One region of the Shewanella sp. Actino-trap-3 genome, then DNA from elsewhere that is predicted to be linked to it. Evidence: predicted binding sites of a transcription regulator. Region 1 holds the regulator's gene; each other region holds the start of a gene.
The links. Region 1 encodes NrdR, which represses ribonucleotide reductase genes. Its sites were predicted from a motif close to AAACACNANATNTNGTGTTT; they were not measured.

Region 1 (4,839 bases):
AACGTAGCTATCGCCTAAACGCTCAACAACGGTCAAGCACACACCATTTGTGGCAATGCTATCCCCTAGGTTTACATCGGTTAAATCCAACTTGCCGCTGGCAACGGTTAAGCGGATATCGTTACCTTTGCGATCAATTTTACGTAATGTACCAAGGGCTTCGATTATCCCAGTAAACATAATGACTCACTTTTTGCTTTTAAACTTTGCAGTTGTTCAGGTTTTTCTTAAACAACTGCCACATTAATAGGGTTGATTATATCTGAGGATATAACGCTTATCTTGTCCAACGTTGCGCTCATCAATTAATTGCAATGCAGGCGTTTGCTCCATGGCACTGTAATCGGGTAACTGCAACATATTACGTCCATGGCTGCCTAACAGTTTTGGCGCTTGATAAAGCACAATGTCATCGGCGAGGCCTTGAGCAACAAACGCCCCAGCTAAGGTCGCACCCGCTTCGACTAAAACAGAATTAGTATGCTGGCCTAAATACGTTAGCAAAGCTAACAATGGGATCCTGCCCGACGAGTCACATTCTAATTGTAAAAAAGAAACGTGTTGTGGAAAAGCAGCTTTAGCACTTTGGGAATATTGACAGCCAGAAACCAGTAAAATAGGACTTTGAATTGAAAATAACCTTTGTGTTGCCGTCAGTCTCGCTCTGCTGTCTAGCACAACCCTTAAAGGTTGGAAAATTTCATCTTTAGTATGGCAAGTGGTTAACTCACCTAACGCCTCATAGCGCACATTAAGGCTAGGGTCATCGATAAGGATTGTTTCAACGCCTGTGATTAATGCACAGTGGCTGGCACGGTATTTTTGCACATCGGCTCGAGCAGCACTGCCGGTAATCCACTTTGACACCCCATTAGACAGGGCTGTTTTACCGTCTAAACTGGCGGCTATTTTAACCGTGACCCAAGGAAGCCTAGTTTTCATGCGCTTCATAAAGCCTAGATTGAGATCATAAGCTTGTTGGCTGAGTAGTCCTACATCGACCTTAATTCCAGCCTCACGTAACATGGTGATACCGCGGCCTGACACTTCTGGGTTCGCATCGGTCACAGCAACAACGACTCGCGCAACCTTGGCGTTAATTAACCCTGAAGCGCAAGGTGGCGTACGACCATAATGACTGCAAGGTTCTAAGGTTACATAGGCGGTGGCGCCTTGAGCGCTATGACCATTATCAAGCACCATTTTCAGCGCATTGACTTCAGCGTGGCCTTCGCCAGCACGCTGATGGAAACCCTCACCGATAATCTTATTCTGATAGACAATGACACAACCAACACAGGGGTTGGGCCTAGTGGTATAACGGCCTTTCTCGGCAAGCGCTATAGCACGGCTCATCATTTGGGTGTCAAAAGTAGGCCCGTTGGACATGATAGATAATCTCTTATTGCTTAGATGCCATGATAACCGTTAAAAACGGTCATTACACAGCATTACTTTTGCAACTTAGCAATGGCCTCGCCAAATTGTGACACATCTTCAAACGCACGATAAACAGAGGCGAAACGAATGTAAGCCACCTTATCAAGGTTCATCAACTGTTCCATCATAAGATTACCAATCATTTCCGAATCCACTTCGCGCTCACCAGTCGCGCGCAGCATTGATTTAATTTTTGTCAACGCTTGATCAATGTCATCAATAGAAACCGGACGTTTTTCAACGGCACGCAACATGCCGCCGCGCAGTTTCTCTTCATCAAATGGTTGTCGGGTGCCATCGCGTTTTATCACTCTAGGCATGACTAATTCAGCGCCTTCAAAAGTGGTAAAACGTTCATGACATTCGGTACATTCCCGGCGACGACGGACTTGGTGACCATCAGCCACTAATCGAGAATCTATCACTTTGGTATCGGTCGCGCTACAAAAAGGGCAATGCATTAGGACTCCTGCAGAAAAAATGGCCGCTAGCAATTAGCGGCCATTAAAGTTTATCCTATTTGGTGAACAAGGTTAACCTAAACCTGTATCAACAGACATCCAAATACGATTAACCGTATACAGGGAATCGAGCACACAAGGTCAATACTTGACCTTTTACGCGCTCAATAACCGCTGTATTAGATGCATCATCAAGAATGTCACAAATCCAACCGGTCAATTCTTTCGCTTCAGCTTCTTTAAAGCCGCGACGAGTAATGGCTGGTGTACCAATACGAACACCAGAGGTCACAAACGGTGAACGAGGGTCGTTAGGCACTGAATTTTTGTTAACGGTAATGTTGGCACTGCCTAAGGCGGCGTCGGCTTCTTTACCGGTTAAATCGCGGCCAATTAAGTCAACCAACATTAAATGGTTTTCAGTACCGCCAGAAACGATTTTGTAACCGCGGGCTAAAAACACTTCAACCATGGCTTTGGCATTTTTAACAACTTGCTGTTGGTATACTTTAAATTCTGGCTCTAGTGCTTCTTTAAATGCGACCGCTTTACCTGCGATAACATGCATTAAAGGACCACCCTGACCACCAGGGAATACTGCTGAGTTTAGTTTTTTATATAAAACTTCATCATCGGCTGCAGAAATAATAATCCCGCCGCGTGGGCCGGCTAATGTTTTATGGGTTGTTGACGTTATCACATGTGCATAAGGCACTGGCGTTGGATAAACACCTGCGGCAATTAAGCCTGCCACGTGGGCCATATCAACAAACAAATAAGCACCAATTTTGTCGGCAATCTCGCGCATTCTAGCCCAGTCAACAATACCGGAAAAAGCCGAAAAACCGCCGATCATCATTTTAGGCTTATGTTCAATGGCTAAACGCTCCATTTCGTCATAATCAATTTTGCCAGACTCATCAATACCGTAGGGAATGATGTTGTAAAGCTTGCCAGAAAAATTAACCGGTGAACCGTGGGTCAAATGACCACCATGAGCAAGGTTCATCCCTAAAACGGTATCGCCTGGCTGCAATAACGCCATAAATACGGCACTGTTTGCTTGCGAACCTGAATGAGGCTGTACGTTAGCGTATGTTGCACCAAATAATTCTTTTGCGCGTTCAATCGCTAATGTTTCAATCACATCAACGTATTCGCACCCACCATAGTAACGCTTACCTGGATAACCTTCAGCATACTTGTTGGTTAACTGAGAACCTTGGGCTTCCATCACACGAGGACTGGTATAGTTTTCAGATGCAATCAATTCAATGTGTTCTTCTTGACGACAAGTTTCATCTTCAATGGCTTTAAATAATTCTGGATCATAATCCGCAATATTCATCGCTTTCTTCAACATGCTAGCTCCAACATCATTATCTGTATAGTAGGGTTGCGCGTTATTCTACCCTGCAACGATGATGATTCACAGTAGAAACAACATGAAATTCACTGTGTTCTGAATACAAAACTATTCATGTTTATGGCACCAAGTGGCCAGATCCTTCATTCTTTTTGACCTAAAAAGCGCTGTGGATTAAATCACACAATTGCCTGTTGAGTTCAGCTCATAATACAGTAGAATTATCATCATCTTTGTTGACAATTAGACAGTATAATTATGGCTCAATTTGTATACAGCATGCTTCGTGTGGGTAAAATTGTCCCACCTAAAAAGCAAATTTTGAAAGACATTTCATTAAGCTTCTTTCCTGGCGCCAAAATTGGTGTACTCGGATTAAACGGTTCAGGTAAATCGACATTGCTGCGCATCATGGCCGGTATAGATACCGAAATTGAAGGTGAAGCGCGTCCAATGCCTGGACTAAAAATTGGTTATTTACCGCAAGAGCCGCGCTTAAACGAGCAACAAACGGTTCGCGAGGCCGTCGAAGAAGCCCTGAGTGAAGCCAAAAATGCATTGATCCGTTTAGATGCTGTTTACGCCGCTTATGCTGAACCCGATGCAGATTTTGATGCCCTAGCCAAAGAACAAGGTGAGTTAGAAGCCATCATCCAATCTCAAGATGCACACAATCTTGATCATATTCTAGACCGTGCAGCAAACGCGTTACGTCTGCCCGATTGGGATGAAAAAATTGCTGTACTGTCCGGTGGTGAACGTCGACGGGTAGCCCTTTGTCGCTTGCTACTTGAAAAGCCTGAAATGCTATTACTCGACGAACCGACAAACCACTTGGATGCTGAATCCGTCGCATGGTTAGAGCACTTTTTACAAGAGTATTCTGGCACCGTAGTCGCTATTACCCATGACCGCTATTTCTTAGACAATGCAGCAGGCTGGATTTTAGAACTCGACCGTGGTGAAGGGATCCCCTGGGAAGGTAACTACTCCTCATGGCTTGAGCAGAAAGATGCCCGTTTGCAACAAGAATCTTCAACACAAAGTGCTCGTCAAAAAACTATCGCAAAAGAATTAGAATGGATACGTCAAGGTGCGAAAGGCCGCCAATCTAAGGGCAAAGCCCGTATGGCGCGTTTTGAAGAACTCAACACTAACGATTACCAAAAACGTAACGAGACCAACGAATTGTTTATTCCACCAGGGCCACGCCTCGGTGATAAAGTGATTGAAGTGACTAACTTAACAAAATCCTATGGTGATCGCGTATTGATTGACGATCTTACCTTTACCGTTCCCAAGGGCGCCATTGTGGGGATTATCGGAGCTAACGGTGCGGGTAAGTCGACACTATTCAAAATGATCTCAGGCGAAGAACAACCAGACAGTGGCTCGATTTCTGTGGGTGACTCAGTTCAAATTGCTTCTGTTGAGCAGTTCCGTGATTCAATGAATGATAAAAATACCGTGTGGCAAGAGATTTCTGGCGGCCACGATATTATGCGGATCAATAATACTGAAATTTCGAGCCGTGCTTATGTCGGACGTTTTAACTTCCGTGGTGGCGATCAG
Region 2 (4,839 bases), 480 kb from region 1:
GAGCGCTTCAATATTGTGCTGCATGTTAGGGTATTCGCCGTAGCAAATAAATCCACCATTGGCGATAGCCGGATAAGGTTGTTCAAAATCAATCTTATCGTATGGATTCACTTGCTTTTCAACATCTAAATGGAAACTATTCGTGTAATAGCCTTTATCTGTCACCCCTGCCACCACACCGAACTGAGTCGTATCAAGCTGGCAAAAACGGCTACATAAATTTTCACTCGGAGTACTGTACAAACTAAAACCATAACCCGTTTCTTGCTTCCAAGATTCAGTGGCTTGCTTCAAATGATTAATGATCGCAACAGCTTTCTCACGTAATTGAGCGTTATCAAACACATGTTCAGCATTGCCATACAAGGCATTAATGGTTTCGTGTAGGCCAATAAAGCCTAACGAAATTGACGCACGACCATTTTTAAAGATCTCGCTAACATCATCATCGGCATTTAAGCGCACGCCACACGCCCCTTCCATATAAAGAATTGGTGCCACTCGCGCTTTAACCCCGGTTAACCGAGCAATGCGAGTATCTAACGCTTTGCGTGCAATCAGTAGTCGCTGGTCGAGTAATTGATAAAAACGCTGTTCATCTTGACCTGCTTCCAACGCAATACGCGGTAAGTTAAGGCTAACTACACCTAAATTATTGCGCCCTTCATGTACCAATTGGCCATCTTCTTCATAAGTGCCCAAAAATGAACGACAACCCATCGGAGTTTTAAATGAACCAGTGACTTTCACCACTTGATCATAATTTAAAATATCAGGGTACATGCGCATAGTTGAACAGGTTAATGCCATCTTTTTAATGTCGTAATTGACGTCAGCCGCTTTATGATTCACGCCATCTTTAATCGCAAACACCAATTTAGGGAATACTGCCGTTTTACGGTTTTTACCTAAGCCAGCCATGCGCACAGTTAACATAGATTGCTGAATTAAACGAGATTCCCACGATATCCCCAATCCAAAGCCAAAGGTAACAAAGGGCGTTTGGCCATTGGCGGTATGTAAGGTGTTGACTTCATATTCAAGCGATTGAAACGCGTCATGACACTCTTTTTCGGTTTGAGTCATCGCATAATCTTCCACGTCGGCCACTTGCCATTTTCTAGCCACTGCAAGGTGCTTTTGATAACTAATTTGTACAAACTCAGCTAACACTTCATCAATACGGTTAATCGTTGTGCCACCATAAATATGGCTCGCCACCTGTGCAATAATTTGCGCCGTCACAGCCGTTGCGGTCGAAATCGATTTAGGCGGTTCTATTTCAGCATTGCCCATTTTAAAGCCATGAGTCAGCATGCCGGCTAAATCGATTAACATGCAGTTAAACATCGGGAAAAATGGTGCGTAGTCTAAGTCGTGATAGTGGATTTCGCCCTTTTCATGTGCTTCGACAACATCTTTAGGTAATAAGTGAGTTTTGGCGTAATGCTTGGCGACAATCCCGGCAAGTAAGTCACGTTGAGTGGGGATCACTTTGGCATCTTTATTGGCGTTTTCGTTTAAAATGGCACTGTCTGATTGCTCAACCAAGCCGCGAATAGCACAATTTAATTTACTTTGAGTTTCACGATGGGTATCGCGATCATGGCGATATTCAATGTAATGACGTGCCACCGATTTATACGGCCCAGACATTAATAAGTTTTCGACTGCATGTTGTAGTTCGTGAATATCAACTTCGGTTTTCGCAGCCATTTGCTGTTCAACCGTTTGCGCTAACTGCTGCGCATATTGATGATCTGCTTGACCTGCAGACTCCATTGCTGCTACTACAGCCTCTTTGATCCGACATCCATCAAAGGCGGTTCGACATCCATCTCTTTTCACGACTACAAGCATACGACCATCCTTACAAGCACTATATATAGAACTTTAATTTACAAAAAACACAATATAGAGTGTATTAGACACATTAACGCTGAGCATTACTTTGATCCAGATCATAATTCTCAGCACTACTTAATATTGAAAAACATCTTGCTTTCAGCAATGGATATTGTAGGAATGTTCACTGATCCGTCGGATAAAAATACAAGGGGAGAGATGGTAAATTGTTTCACAATATGGAGTGTTTTCGTAAATCAATATTGCCATATTCAAACACCGCTAGCGCGGTACTCAACAAGCTAACATAACGCTTAAGCGCGCTACGCTGTCATCGAACACCATTCTAGTTGTCGTATCAACAAACTAAGTGACTTGCCAATGACTCTTTATAAAAGCGGCATTGAAAATAATGATGACAACAACCCAAATGGGACAATACCGTTATTGCATAAACATTACTCGAGCGGTATCGAACTCGTGCATCCGTAATGAACACATGACTCATATTCGACACCGCATAAGCGTTAATTTAAAGTCGCTTCAATTAAATGTTGAATATCTTTTACTGCCTGCTCACCCGCTTTAATGGCTTCTTTTGCACGATGAAATTCCATTGTGCCAATGTCATTAACATAAGGCACAATACAAATATCTGGTGGCTCGCCCATTAAACGCGAGCGTTTATGGCGTTGTTCTAAAATATCCATTGATTGTGACATAACGGCCAACATACCTGGATGGGATTTTGAACTGCCTATAGCAAGCTTGTCAGTTAAGACACTCATGTAGTCTTTGCCTTTGCCCCATAAATCCATAAAACCTGATTCAAGCTCTGCCTTTTCATCAATCGTCTCTGACTTACTCGCTTTTCGGCTTTTTACTTGCTCTGGGGCCTTATGAAGTTGATCACGGCGATGACCGTTTAAATCCACTGCAATAACCACATCAACCCCCATCGAACGGGCTAATGACACAGGTACCGGATTGACCACGGCGCCGTCAACAACCCAGCGATGACCTTGCTGTACCGGGGGTAAAAAGCCGGGCATAGAACATGAGGCGCGAACCGCATGGCGTAAGTCACCTTCTTTAAACCAAATCTCTTGTCCAGAATATAAATCGGTAGCCACTGCAGCAAAAGGACGGTTTAACTGTTCAATATTGATATCGCCAATGCGATTGGCTAAGACATCAAATACTTTCTCGCCGCTAATTAAGCCGCCTTTACGCCAGCCTAAGTCCATTAATCCGAGTACGTCCCAACTCGAAAAACCACTCACCCAGGTTTCAAGTTCACCCAAATGATTATTCGCATAGGCCGCGCCCACTAATGCACCCACTGAACAACCCGCAACTTTGTCAGGGTAAATACCTAACTTGGCTAAACCATTCAATACCCCAATATGTGCCCAACCTTTAGCGGCTCCACTGCCTAGGGCTAATCCCACGGTGAGCTTTGTCATCTTTTTTCCTTCCATGCTCAGCATATTAATCTTTACGAAAAGGTTCGGCAGAATCGACCAATAGCGATGCCGAACGAGGGCAATAATATAAAGCTAAAAAATAGCATAACTAAAGCGACTCTTGTTGGCTATAGCAAGGTGAAACAGCTATAATCACCGGCTTACATTTTTTAGGGGATTTACCTTTGCAATTTACCGATTTTTCGTTGGACAAGCGCCTGCTTGACAGTTTAAAGCACCTTGGCATTTCTACGCCTACCGATGTTCAAGCGCAAGCACTTCCCATTGCCTTATCAGGTAAAGATTTAATGGCATCGTCTAAAACGGGCTCAGGTAAAACCTTAGCGTTTTTACTGCCAGCAATGCAACGGGTAATCTCTTCAAGAGCATTGTCGAAAAAAGATCCTCGGGTACTCATCTTATTACCGACACGTGAATTAGCCCAGCAAGTTTATGGCCAATTACGCTTATTAGTCGCCAATACTCAATATAAGGCCATTAGCGTACTCGGTGGTGAGAACTTTAATGACCAAGCCAAAGCCTTATCGAGAGATCCTCACTTTATTGTCGCCACGCCTGGACGTATTGCGGACCACTTACAACAGCGTCACTTGTATTTAAATGGCCTAGAATTGTTGGTTCTTGACGAGGCTGACCGTATGCTCGATTTAGGTTTTGCTCCGCAGTTAAAAGCGATTAATGATGCAGCCGATCATAAACGTCGCCAAACCTTGATGTTTTCAGCTACGTTAGATCATGACAGCATTAATGACATTGCCGCAACGCTACTCAAAACACCGAGTCATGTATCGATTGGTGAGTCTTACACAGAACATAAAGACATTGAGCAGCGTATTATTTTGGTGGATCATTTAGACCATAAGCAAGCCTTGCTACAGCACATTTTAACTCAAGAGCAACACAAGCAAGTAATTGTCTTTACGGCAACACGTTCAGATACAGACCGTATAGCCACTTTATTAGCATCACAAGGCTTTACCACCTCTGCGCTCAGTGGTGATTTAAAGCAATCGGCTCGTAACCAGATTATGGATCAATTTGCTCGAGGCCAATCACAGATATTAGTGACCACAGATGTAGCATCACGCGGCCTTGATTTAATCAATGTATCGTTAGTGATTAACTTTGATATGCCAAAGTTTGCTGAAGAATACGTCCATCGTATTGGTCGTACTGGCCGAGCGGGCGCTAAAGGCGATGCGGTCTCATTTGTGGGTCCTAAAGATTGGGACAGCTTTAAAAAAGTACAACTGTTTTTACGTAAAAACTTTGAGCCCACTGTGATTGAAGGCTTAAAGGCTAAGTTTACCGGCCTTAAAGATAAGCCTCAAGCAGGTAAAGCAGCGGTTAGTACCAAAGGTGTTGAAGTCAGTAAAAGAGCCAGCGCCACTAAAAAACCTAAAGCGGCACCCAAGAGTGATAAACGCTTTATTACTGGCGTCGATGTCGGTGATGCGCCAGTACGCCGTAAAGTAAAACCGATTCAAGTTATTGAAGACGACGGCAC
Region 3 (4,839 bases), 1.2 Mb from region 1:
AGGTCTTATGGGTCAGGTTGTTTGCTGAACCGTCGGAATACTTTTTACCGTTTTTAGCTAAGTAGTTAGCAAAGTTAATCACACCAATACCAAGCGTACGGCGATTCATCGAGCTCGTTTGAGCCGCTTTTATTGGGTAATCTTGGTAATCAAGTAAGTTATCTAACGCACGTACCGCTAAATCAGCTAACGGCTCAAGTTCAGATAAGTCGGTAATCGCGCCTAAGTTAAGCGCTGACAAGGTACATAAGGCGATTTCACCGTCTGGATCGTCAATGTTAGTTAACGGCTTAGTCGGTAAGGCAATTTCTAAACACAAATTAGATTGCTTAATCGGCGCCACTTTAGAGTCAAATGGGCTGTGGGTATTACAGTGATCGACGTTTTGAATATAGATACGACCTGTAGAGGCTCGTTCCTGCATCATCAATGAAAACAGCTCAACGGCTTTAATCTGTTTTTTACGGATACTGCTGTCTTGTTCGTACTGCAAGTATAAACGTTCAAATTCTACTTGGTCTTCAAAGAAGGCATCATAAAGACCCGGCACATCTGATGGGCTGAACAAGCTAATGTTTTCGCCTTTGATTAAGCGTTGGTACATTAATTTGTTTAACTGTACGCCGTAGTCAAGATGACGTACACGGTTGTCGTCAACACCCCGGTTGTTTTTCAGCACTAATAGCGATTCAACTTCGAGATGCCATAACGGATAGAACAGCGTTGCTGCACCACCGCGTACGCCGCCTTGAGAACAAGACTTCACCGCTGTTTGGAAATACTTATAAAATGGTAAACAACCCGTGTGGAATGCTTCACCGCCGCGTATAGGGCTGCCTAATGCACGAATACGACCGGCATTAATACCAATACCAGCACGTTGGCTGACATATTTAACGATTGACGATGCCGTAGCATTGATTGAATCCAAGCTGTCATCACACTCAATCAATACACATGAGCTGAACTGACGAGTAGGCGTTCGTACACCGGCCATGATTGGCGTTGGCAGAGAAATCTTAAACAAAGACGTCGCGTCATAGAAATCTTTAATGTACTTCAAGCGGATTTCTTTTGGGTAACGCGCAAACAAACATGCGGCCACTAAAATATATAAAAACTGCGCGCTTTCATACATCTCATGGGTCACACGGTTTTGAACCAGGTATTTACCTTCAAGTTGCTTTACCGCGGCATAAGAGAAGTTCATGTCACGCCAGTGATCAATATAGCTATCAAGAATGTCTAATTCTTCACGGCTATAGTCAGCCATGATATGCATATCATATTTACCCATTTCGACTAACTTGGTGACATGGTCATATAATTTAGGCGGCTCAAATTGACCAAAAGCCTTTTTACGTAAATGGAATACGGCTAAACGCGCGGCCAAAAATTGGTAATCTGGGGACTCCGGAGAGATCAAATCAGCTGCGGCTTTTATAATCGTTTCATGAATGGCTTCTGTTGGAATGCCGTCGAAAAACTGCAGGTGAGATCGAAGTTCTACTTCAGATACTGAGACGTTTTTTAATCCATTGGCTGCCCAAGTGATCACGCGATGAATTTTATCTAAATCGATCGATTCACGTTCGCCGCTGCGCTTGGTGACTGTCATATTGCTATTCATTGAAGAGAGGCCTTGGTTCTATATCTAATCGTGTGATCTGTTGTTGGATACCATGTAACTTGATTCGATCTGAATCAGTTACAAAACAATTCCATGTTAAACAATCAAGCTGAACGTACTCACAACATGGTAGTAAAATACCAGTACATTCACTTATCGACTACGTCCTTGTAATGCAGGTGCGTAGTGTTTTGATTGCCAGTCACACACAAGATATGGTGTTATTTAAAATCTTAGATACAAGATAGTGAGGTTTGGGGATTTTTGCAAGCCACAATTTAATTAACTTCTTGTGGATAACTTGAGGATAAACGGTAGGGTTAGTGACAACTAACCCTAGAGCCCAAATTTATAAAGTGTTTTTGATAAATGATATTTTTTAAACCATCAAATAAGAAAGATTTGATCGCTAAAATAAACAGCGATCAAAAAATATTGCTGGTTTATAGGTTGATCTTTGGTTGATTTTGATCGTGTGACCAGAGATGATCAGCATACTAATCATTTATTCAAAAATATTGATTATTTACCCCAAAATGGTGCCAATTAACCGGTGACTCAAATACAACAAAATCGCCTTATTCAGTGAAAAATTGTTTCAGTGATGCACCGTGTTCAAATTGTCTGCCAGCAGGCCATGTGTCAGGTTTGTCAGTAGCGGACAAATATCCCCACAAGGCAACGCCACCCAACATACTCGCATTGTGGGCCGCAACTAAATCTCGTTCGGCATCTCCGAGGTATAAAATACTTTGAGGGGCAATGGCGATTTGTTGTGCGGCTAAAAACATCGGTGCGGTATGAGGTTTTGAATAACGGGTACTATCACCACTGATCATGGTTTTAAGTTTATCGGTTAAGCCCAGCTTTGCAACTAATGGCCGGGCAAATCGAGCCGGCTTATTGGTGACCACACCGTAAGGAATGGCTTGTGAATCTAACAGCGATAAGAGTTCGGGTAAGTCGTCGAACAAGCGGCTGTGATCGCCATTTATCTGGGCATAATAGCGAAGTAGTGCTTGCTGAATAGCAATTTGTACTCGTTCCTCGGCGTGCGGAATAGCCGTTTTAACTAAATATAAACTGCCGTGTGACGCCGCATGGCGCATCGTTTCAAGCGTTTGGACATTAAAACCGGCTTCGTCCAAACTGAGATTTAATGCTTGGACTAAATCAGGGGCTGTGTCGGCTAAAGTACCGTCTAAATCAAATAGTACCCCTTTTATATCTTGCTTATGCAAAGGCTAGCTCCTAACAAGAGTCAATAATAATAGAATCATGTATGCACCTTTATAGCGTTATTGGCAGGAAGTAACGCTACTCTGGTTCACATACATTAAAACGTTGAAAAGAGTCACCAGGATGATTAATCAATTTTTTGGGTGGCTATCATATAATTAACATCAACACTGTTAGTGTACTTAAACACTCCTGACAACGGGTTGTACGTAATCCCTAATGCATCCTTGCACAATAAGTCGGTATTATCGACTAATGCCATTAGTTCAGATGGACGAATAAACTTACTGTGGTCGTGGGTGCCAACCGGGAGCATTTTCAATAAATATTCAGCACCGATAATGGTCTGCAGGTATGACATCATATTGCGGTTAATGGTGGAGATAAACACAAAGCCATTGGGTTTAACCATGTCACAACATGCTTGGATAACCGATTGTGGATCGGGTACATGTTCGAGCATTTCCATGCAAGTCACCACATCGTAATACTCGCGGTGGCTATCGCTGTGTGCTTCGGCAGTTGTTTTAAGATAATTAACTGACACGCCAGACTCTAATGCGTGCAGTTTTGCCACTTCAAGCGGCTCAGTACCCATATCAATACCATCAACGTGGGCACCTAGGCGCGCCATGCTTTCGGATAAAATGCCGCCACCACAACCGACATCTAAGACTTTCTTATCGAAAATGCCGTCAGCGGTTTGGTCAATGTAGTTTAAACGCAGTGGATTAAGTAAGTGTAATGGCTTGAACTCACCATTGAGATCCCACCATGTTTGCGCCATGGCTTCAAATTTTGCGATCTCTAGCGGATCTACATTGGGTGTCGATTGTTCAGCATGTGACATAACTTAACCTAAGTGTTTAATGAAAGTATGGTCGCTATTATAGCGATAACCTTGGTGAATAGTAGTCAACAATGGCTTTCTCCGGTCACGCTTGCTCATAAAACATCCATTTAAGTGCGGTGGATTATCATTTTGTGCGCTTAAGTGCTTAAAGCATCAGCAAGTGGCGTTTTATTCTTGCTAAAATTTAGCCATATATTAGCCAACGAATAAACTAAATTATCTGAAAATGTTAGCTTTTTTGTAATTATTAATAGTGATAGAGCATTTGGCAGGTCTTAGTTCTGGCGACATTAAATATCTGTGTTAGAATGCCAAATCACGTTTTTAAGCTAGATAATAATATCTAAGTTTTATTGTCAGCTCACTTTAGGGGAACGCGCAGTTTATGACTGATCTGGCATCATCTATTTCGCCAATTAACATCGAAGACGAACTTAAGAATTCTTACCTTGATTACGCAATGAGCGTAATTGTAGGTCGTGCATTACCTGACGTCCGTGACGGTTTAAAACCCGTTCACCGTCGGGTATTGTTCGCAATGAGCGAATTAAAAAACGATTGGAACAAACCATATAAAAAATCCGCTCGTGTCGTTGGTGACGTAATTGGTAAGTATCACCCCCATGGTGATACCGCTGTATACGATACAATTGTACGTATGGCGCAACCGTTCTCGCTACGCTACACATTAGTAGACGGACAAGGAAACTTTGGTTCGGTCGATGGTGACTCTGCTGCGGCGATGCGTTATACCGAAATTCGTATGCAAAAGTTGGCGCATTCATTATTAGCGGACCTTGAAAAAGAAACCGTTGATTTTGTGCCTAACTATGACGGCACAGAGATGATCCCTGCGGTATTACCAACACGCGTACCGAACCTATTAATCAATGGTTCATCTGGTATTGCAGTCGGTATGGCCACTAACATTCCACCTCACAACTTAACAGAAGTAGTGAAAGGCTGTTTGGCGTTAATCGACGATCCAAGCTTGTCGATTGAACAGTTAATGGAATACATTCCAGGTCCAGATTTTCCAACGGCAGCATCAATTAACGGTCGCAAAGGCATTATTGATGCTTACAACACCGGTCGTGGCCGCGCTATCATGCGCTCT

Region 2: the regulator NrdR is predicted to act here: its motif matches at 1,906-1,925, upstream of nrdD (anaerobic ribonucleoside-triphosphate reductase).
Region 3: the regulator NrdR is predicted to act here: its motif matches at 1,835-1,854, upstream of nrdA (class 1a ribonucleoside-diphosphate reductase subunit alpha).

What each region holds. Positions count from the first base shown of each region.
Region 1 covers NZ_PJCE01000001.1:2,006,568-2,011,406, forward strand. The annotation lists gene CXF80_RS08550 (riboflavin synthase) at 1-180, opposite strand, end outside; gene ribD (bifunctional diaminohydroxyphosphoribosylaminopyrimidine deaminase/5-amino-6-(5-phosphoribosylamino)uracil reductase RibD) at 244-1,389, opposite strand; gene nrdR (transcriptional regulator NrdR) at 1,452-1,901, opposite strand; gene glyA (serine hydroxymethyltransferase) at 2,011-3,264, opposite strand; gene ettA (energy-dependent translational throttle protein EttA) at 3,526-4,839, shown strand, end outside.
Region 2 covers NZ_PJCE01000001.1:1,522,900-1,527,738, forward strand. The annotation lists gene nrdD (anaerobic ribonucleoside-triphosphate reductase) at 1-1,860, opposite strand, end outside; gene rssA (patatin-like phospholipase RssA) at 2,373-3,311, opposite strand; gene CXF80_RS06585 (DEAD/DEAH box helicase) at 3,497-4,839, shown strand, end outside.
Region 3 covers NZ_PJCE01000001.1:761,274-766,112, forward strand. The annotation lists gene nrdA (class 1a ribonucleoside-diphosphate reductase subunit alpha) at 1-1,630, opposite strand, end outside; gene CXF80_RS03290 (HAD family hydrolase) at 2,209-2,871, opposite strand; gene ubiG (bifunctional 2-polyprenyl-6-hydroxyphenol methylase/3-demethylubiquinol 3-O-methyltransferase UbiG) at 2,997-3,719, opposite strand; gene gyrA (DNA gyrase subunit A) at 4,108-4,839, shown strand, end outside.